DNA from 2 places in the Paeniglutamicibacter sp. GQ140 genome. Region 1 is predicted to be linked to the other one. Evidence: predicted binding sites of a transcription regulator. Region 1 holds the regulator's gene; the other holds the start of a gene.

Evidence for each region. Region 1 encodes LexA, which represses DNA repair genes until DNA is damaged. Its sites were predicted from a motif close to TCGAACANNTGTTCGA; they were not measured.
Region 2: the regulator LexA is predicted to act here: its motif matches at 1,888-1,903, upstream of AC6CHY_RS10935 (LexA family protein).

The regions. Positions count from the first base shown of each region.
Region 1 covers NZ_JCAXDW010000003.1:336,564-339,970, forward strand. Annotated here, with positions in the region: gene AC6CHY_RS06335 (ATP-dependent DNA helicase) at 1-957, shown strand, start outside; gene lexA (transcriptional repressor LexA) at 1,076-1,795, opposite strand; gene AC6CHY_RS06345 (LysM peptidoglycan-binding domain-containing protein) at 2,084-2,470, shown strand; gene AC6CHY_RS06350 (histidinol-phosphate transaminase) at 2,585-3,407, shown strand, end outside.
Region 2 covers NZ_JCAXDW010000006.1:216,421-219,827, forward strand. Annotated here, with positions in the region: gene AC6CHY_RS10925 (DsbA family protein) at 198-935, shown strand; gene AC6CHY_RS10930 (cytochrome c biogenesis CcdA family protein) at 954-1,847, shown strand; gene AC6CHY_RS10935 (LexA family protein) at 1,994-2,341, shown strand; gene AC6CHY_RS10940 (Y-family DNA polymerase) at 2,818-3,407, shown strand, end outside.

The DNA.
Region 1 (3,407 bases):
CGCTCCCAGGTCACGTACCTGGTGGATCAATGCACCAAGATGCTTGAAATGACCGAGGAACGCGAGGTGATCTGGGCGTCGCGGCCCGGCCACTTCAGCCCGGGGGAGGGCTATGTCCAGCCCGACGAATCCAGCCAGCCGACCTTGATGGTTGCCCCCCTGTCCGTCGCGGGAAAGCTGCGCGAGGGCCTGTTCGACGGCCGCACCGTCATCCTCACCAGCGCGACCCTGGCCATCGGCGCCGCCTTTGAGCCGGTTGCCGGTTCCCTGGGCCTGGTGGGCGACGGAGCACCGACCTGGAACGGCGTCGACGTGGGCAGCCCCTTTGACTACCCCAAGCAGGGCATCCTGTATGTTGCCAAGCACCTGCCCAAGCCCGGGCGCCAAATGTCCCAGGAGACCCTGTCCGAAATCGAGGACCTGATCAAGGCCTCCGGCGGCGGTGCCCTGGCGCTGTTCACCTCGCGCCGGGCGGCCGAGGAAGCCGCGGAAATCCTGCGTGCGCGCCTGGACATCCCCATCCTGTGCCAGGGCGAATCAAGCATGAAGGCGCTGGTCGACCAGTTCTCGGCCGAACCGGACACCTGCCTGTTTGGCACGATGACGCTGTGGCAGGGCGTGGACGTCCCGGGCAACGCCTGCCGTCTGGTCATCATTGACAAGATCCCGTTCCCGCGCCCCGATGATCCGCTTTCCTCGGCGCGCAGCCGCGATATCGCCAAGCACGGCGGAAACGGTTTCATGGCCGTGGCCGCGAGCCATGCCGCGGTGCGGCTGGCCCAGGGCGCGGGCCGCCTGATCCGTTCGGTCAATGACAAGGGCGTGGTTGCGGTGCTGGACTCGCGACTGGCCACCGAACGCTACGGGACCTTCCTGCGCGCCTCGCTGCCGCCGCTGTGGGCGACGCCGAACAAGGCCACCGTCATCTCCGCGCTCGAACGGCTCAGCGAAGGCTGAGCCCCTGGCGCTGCCCGTCCCGTTTGCGGTTGATGGGCAGGGGAAGCAAAACACCCGTGGGGGCCGATCCGGTGATCGGCCCCCACGGGTGTTTTGGGGATGAGTTGTTGCTGCGGCCCTAGACGGAACGCATGACCGATACGACCTTGCCCATGACGGTTGCGGCGTCACCAAGGATCGGTTCGTATCGGGAGTTCTGCGGCAGCAGCCAGGTGTGCCCGTCACGCTGGCGGAAGGTCTTCACGGTGGCCTCGTCCTCGAGCAGCGCCGCGACGATGTCGCCGTTGTTGGCCGTGGGCTGGCGCCTCACGACAACCCAGTCGCCGTCGCAAATGGCCGCATCGATCATCGAGTCGCCGCTGACCTTGAGCATGAAGAGCTCACCGTGCCCCACCAGCTGGCGCGGCAGTGCGAAAACGTCCTCGATCGCCTGGTCGGCCAGGATCGGCCCGCCGGCGGCAATGCGCCCGACCAGGGGGACCATGGCGGTGTCGGCGGAGGTCGTCAGCTCCGAGACGTTCATGCCGTTGGCTGCCTTGAGCTCCGACTGGCCCTCCACGACCTCCAGCTTTGCCTCGCTCTTGAGCTGCAGCGGCAGCAGGATCTCCATTGCCCTCGGGCGGCGCGGATCGCGCCTGATGTAGCCAAGCTTCTCGAGCTGGCTGAGCTGATGGGTCACGCTGGAGAGGCTGGCAAGTCCCACAGCGTCCCCGATTTCCCGCATCGACGGCGGGTACCCGTTGCTGCTCACGGAGCGTTGGATGGTTTCCAGAACCTTCTTCTGGCGGATTGTCAGGCTCTTCGCGTCGCGTCGAGGGGTTCGTTGTTCGGTCGTCATTGTCAATGCCTCATCCCGATCGTCGCCGGTTGCCCGCGCGTGCCGCAAATTGTCGGTGTGGGCTGGTGTAGTAAATACATCGCCCCACAACCACCATCCTAGTAGACAAAGTCACTGCTTTCAAAGATTTGTTCGAACAGATCTGGACACGTGTCGTCGAAAAGTGCTAGAAATAAGATACGCACTACGAACACATGTTCGAAAGGTGCGTTCGAATAACCGTCGCATGTTCGATTGCGGGCCAACTGGACCCGGTCGGACCAGCGAATTCAGAGGAAAGGCAAAGACGTGGCAAACACTGCTTTCTCGGCCCCGCTCCACCTTGTTACATCCAACGACTACCTGCCCGAACCGCAGCCGTCGCTGGCTCCGCTACGACTGACCCGCCGCGGGAAATTCGTGCTGATCGGGCTTCCCATCTTCGTGGTGAGCGCCGCAGTGCTCATGCTCCTGGGGCTGTTCCTCTCCCCGGCAAATGCTTCCGCGGACATCCCGCTGGGCGTCAACGCAGTGAGCGTAACCGTCATCGAGGGAGACACCCTTTGGGGCATTGCCCGCGAATTCGCACCGCAACTCGAACCCCGCGAAGCGGTCCGCCAGATCGGCGACCTCAACAACCTCAACAGCTCCGTGCTGCTCCCGGGCGCCGAACTCTTCGTTCCCACCGGAAGCTAGGGCCCTGCCCCGGCCGTGTCCTCGGGCGCCGCATCGGCTCATTGCGAACCGATTATTACCCTTGGCGCCGGCCATGATTCTCGGGCCCACCTGCCCCCGCCGTAGACTTGACCCGTGAATGAACGGCTAAATCGCCTGGCAAATCTGCCCCTGCGAGAAAATCTTCAAGGTCTCGAACCCTACGGCGCACCCCAGATTGACGTCCCCATCCAGCTGAACGTCAACGAAAACACCCACCCGGTCCCCGCCGAAGTGCATCGCGCCATTGTCGAAGAGGTCTCGGCGGCCGCCGTGGGGTTGAACCGTTACCCGGACCGTGAATTCACCGAGCTGCGCGTACGCCTGGCCGCCTATCTTGGCCACGGGCTGGAAGCGGACAACGTCTGGGCAGCCAACGGCTCCAACGAGGTCCTCCAGCAAATCCTGCAGGCCTTTGGCGGACCGGGCCGCTCCGTCATGAGCTTCCCTCCCACCTACTCGATGTACCCGCTGCTGGCCTCCGGAACCGACACCACCTACGTTGCCGGCGTGCGTTCGGCCGACTATGGACTTTCGGCGGCGGACGCCGCTGCGCAGGTTCGCGAGGCTGCACCGAACATCGTCATCCTGTGTTCGCCCAACAACCCCACCGGAACCGCGCTGGGCCTGGATGTTGTCGAAGCCGTCTACGAGGCCGGCCGGGCCAGCAACGCCATCGTGATCGTCGACGAGGCGTACGCGGAATTTGCCCACACCGGGACCCTGTCGGCACTTTCCCTGCTGCCCGGTCGCGAACGGCTCATCGTCTCGCGGACCATGTCCAAGGCCTTCGCCCTGGCCGGCGCCCGCCTCGGGTACCTGGCCGCGGCCCCGGAAGTCGCCGACGCCATCCGCCTGGTGCGGCTGCCCTACCACCTCTCTGCCGTCACCCAGGCAACGGCGAATGCGGCACTGAAGC
Region 2 (3,407 bases), on a different contig from region 1:
GCCGCCCGCGCCCTGTAGTGGGAGCCGGCCGATGATGCACCGACACCAATTCGCCAAGTGCCGCTCACTTCGATACGTTCGAGGGAGGAAGCCACCCCCGCCCATCATCCGCACCGTCAATCCGTCCCGCCCCAAGTGAACGACGGGCCATGACGGGGAAACGAGGGCCCGACCGGGAAGGAACCGGTGTCTCGGACATGACGGAATCCCCTGCAACACCCACCCGGCCGAGACTGCCGTGGTTTTGGATCCTCCCCATCCCGGTGGCCCTGGGACTGGGAATCGTGATTGGCATGCAAATTGCCGCACCGGGCGATGCGTCCCCGGCGGCCGCTGTTGCGCAGCAGGACCCGAGCCCGGTCCAGGCTGAACCCGCGGAGGCCCAGCAGCGGATCAACGTGGAACGGCGGGATGCAAATGACCCCACGGCGGTCGGCGAGCTCGAGGCACCGGTTGTCATGGTCGCCTATTCCGACTACCAATGCGGCTACTGCGCCAAGTGGGCATCCGAATCGTTGCCCACCCTCCTGGACAAGTACGTGGCCGGGGGACAGCTTCGCATTGAGTACCGCGACATCATGTTCTTCGGTGAGAATTCGCGCCAGAGCGCGGAGCTGGCCGTCGCGGCCGGCAAGCAGGGCAAGTACCAGGAATTCCATGACGCGATCTTCGCCGAAGGGGCCACCGCGAAGGACGCAGACTACTCCGCCAAGGGCATTGCGGCATTGGCCGGGCGCATCGGAGTCGAAGCCAAGCAATTCACGGCAGACGCGGCGCACGCCGACACCGCGGCCCTGGTGCAGAAGAACCACGACGAGGCCGGCGCCCTGGGCGTCACCGGAACCCCGACCTTCATCGTCAATGGCCGCCCGTTGATCGGCGCCCAGCCGCTGGAAGTCTTCGTGCAAACCATTGACGAAGAACTCGCCCGCTAGGCCAGGGCGGGGCAAACGATGGACGTCGGGCTCGGATACGCACTGATTGGCGGAATGCTTGGGGTCTTCAGCCCTTGCAACGCATTGCTGTTGCCCGCGTTCTTCGCCACCATCTCCACCTCCCGTGCTAGGTTGCTGGGCTTGGGCACCACTTTCCTGGCTGGCTTGCTCGCCACACTGGTACCGCTCGGACTGGGGCTGGGGTGGCTGGGCGGAACCATTGTTCTCGACCGCGGGCTGTTGCTCAACGGCGCCGGGTGGGTGCTCATTGCCCTGGGACTGCTGACAGCCGGGGGCGGCGGAATCGATTTCACCCGGCTTCTGCCGGGCAAACCCCGCCCCGCGGTCGGGTCCCTGGCCAGGACCTTCGTCCTGGGTTCGGTCTCCGGCGTGGCAGGGTTTTGTACCGGCCCGGTGCTGGGTGCGATCCTCACCCTGGCGCTAACCTCCTCGAGCCCGGCCCGGGGCGGGACGCTCTTGGGGCTCTACGGGGTGGGGATGGTCTTGCCGATCATGTTGATTGCCTTGGTGATCCGCAGGCTGGGCCACCGCTCGGTGGGTTGGATGAGGGGACGCCAGCTCACGGTCGGCAGGTTGCGCCTGCACACGACTTCCCTGTTGATGGGTGCGATTACCGTGGTCGTCGGGTGGCTGATGATCTTCACCAATGGCATGGCGGCCGTTCCGGAGCTGTTGCCCAGGAACATGATTGCGGCGGTGGAAAACGTGGGCAGGCAACTGGACGCAGCTGTTCCATCGTGGGCCTGGACCGCCTTGGTCGGCGCATTCCTGCTGGCCTGGTGGCTCCGTGCCGCAGTGCGCCGCACCGGCGGGCATGCGTCTGCAGGAACAGTGAAGAACGCCGAGGCCGGCGAGATCCCGCGCGGGAATGGCACTTTCGAAAAACAGTAGCGAGACTCCGGATCCGGGGCCTCCGCTGGTAGGCTTGGAGTCGAATCTATGTTCTACGAAAGGTGGGGGCCGTGTTTGGAATTGACTTGCCGCAGCCGCCCGCCCCGCCGCCGGAATCCCAGGGACCGGTCGGCGCGGTCGAAGCCATGGGCTTCCCGTCCCCGGCGAGAGACTACTACGGCGGCGGAATAGATTTGAACCGCCTGCTGATCAGGGACAGGACCTCGACTTTCCTCATGCGGGTCTCGGGCAATTCCATGGCATCTTCCGGGATCAGCCACGGCGACGAGGTCATCGTGGACCGGGCCGTGGCCCCGCGCGACGGTTCGGTGGTCATCGCCGTCCAGGGCGGGGAACTGGTCATCCGTCGGCTCGTCTCCCGCCGGGGCACCCCGGTCCTGTCCAGCGACGAAGAACCGGTTGAGCAAGCCGAGGCCGTCGCCGAGGAAACCACCATCTGGGGCGTCGTCACCCGCTGCCTGCACCATGTGTAAACGCGGGAACGGCATCTGCAGACAGCAATCCCCGGTGCTGCGACAAACCCGGGAACGAAAATCGCCGCACTGGATAACCCCTGCCATCGACAAGAGGACCCCTCCACATGAAGCCACAGCAGGAACGGGATGAAAACCCGGAGCTGCCCGTTGCCGTTCGGGCCAGTGCCTCCTGGAAGCGCCGGCGCCACTGGCCCAGGACCCGATACAGGAGCATCCGGTTCGATGCACGATTCGCCGATGGCCGGGAAGAACAAGACGTCAAGATCGACGCGGTGCTTCAAGGGTGGCGCTACCCCGCAGACGCATGGTGCGTACGCCACGGCGCCGAAAGGGAATGCCCTGAGGAAGGAACCGGGCAATGGGTGGACTATCCCTACGGGCGGCCGCTCTGAACCAGGGAACTTGAGGGTCCCGCTTGTGGAACCGTGCGTGCCATCGGCCGTTGTTTCGCGACTGCACCACCAAGGGACGCCATGACGGAGCGGATTGCGCTGGTGGACGTGAACAACTTCTACGTGTCCTGCGAGCGGGTCTTCGATCCGAAGCTCATCGGCAAGCCCGTTGTCGTCCTGTCCAACAACGACGGTTGCGTGGTGGCGCGCTCGCAGGAGGCCAAGGAACTGGGAATCACCACCGGTGCACCCTTCTTCCAGGTCAAGCAGTTCATCCAAAGCCACGGCATGGCCGTGCGCTCGAGCAACTACGAACTTTACGGGGACATGAGCGCCCGGGTCATGGAGGTGCTCTCGCGCTTTGGCACCTGGCAGGAGGTGTACTCCATTGACGAGTCCTTCCTCGGCGTCCAGGGAAATCCCGACCAGCTCGGGGAGCTCGCGACGCGAATTCGCACGGCCATCGGGCGAGGGGTGGGGGTTCCTGTCTGCGTGGGCGTGGCACCGACCAAGACCCTGGCGAAGTTCGCCAACCACGTGGCCAAGCACAACACGCACCTGGGAGGCGTGTGTTCCATGGATTCAATGGACCCGCGCCTGGTCGCTGACATCCAATCCCGGGTTCCGGTCACCGACCTGTGGGGTGTCGGAGCCCGCACCGGAGCACGGCT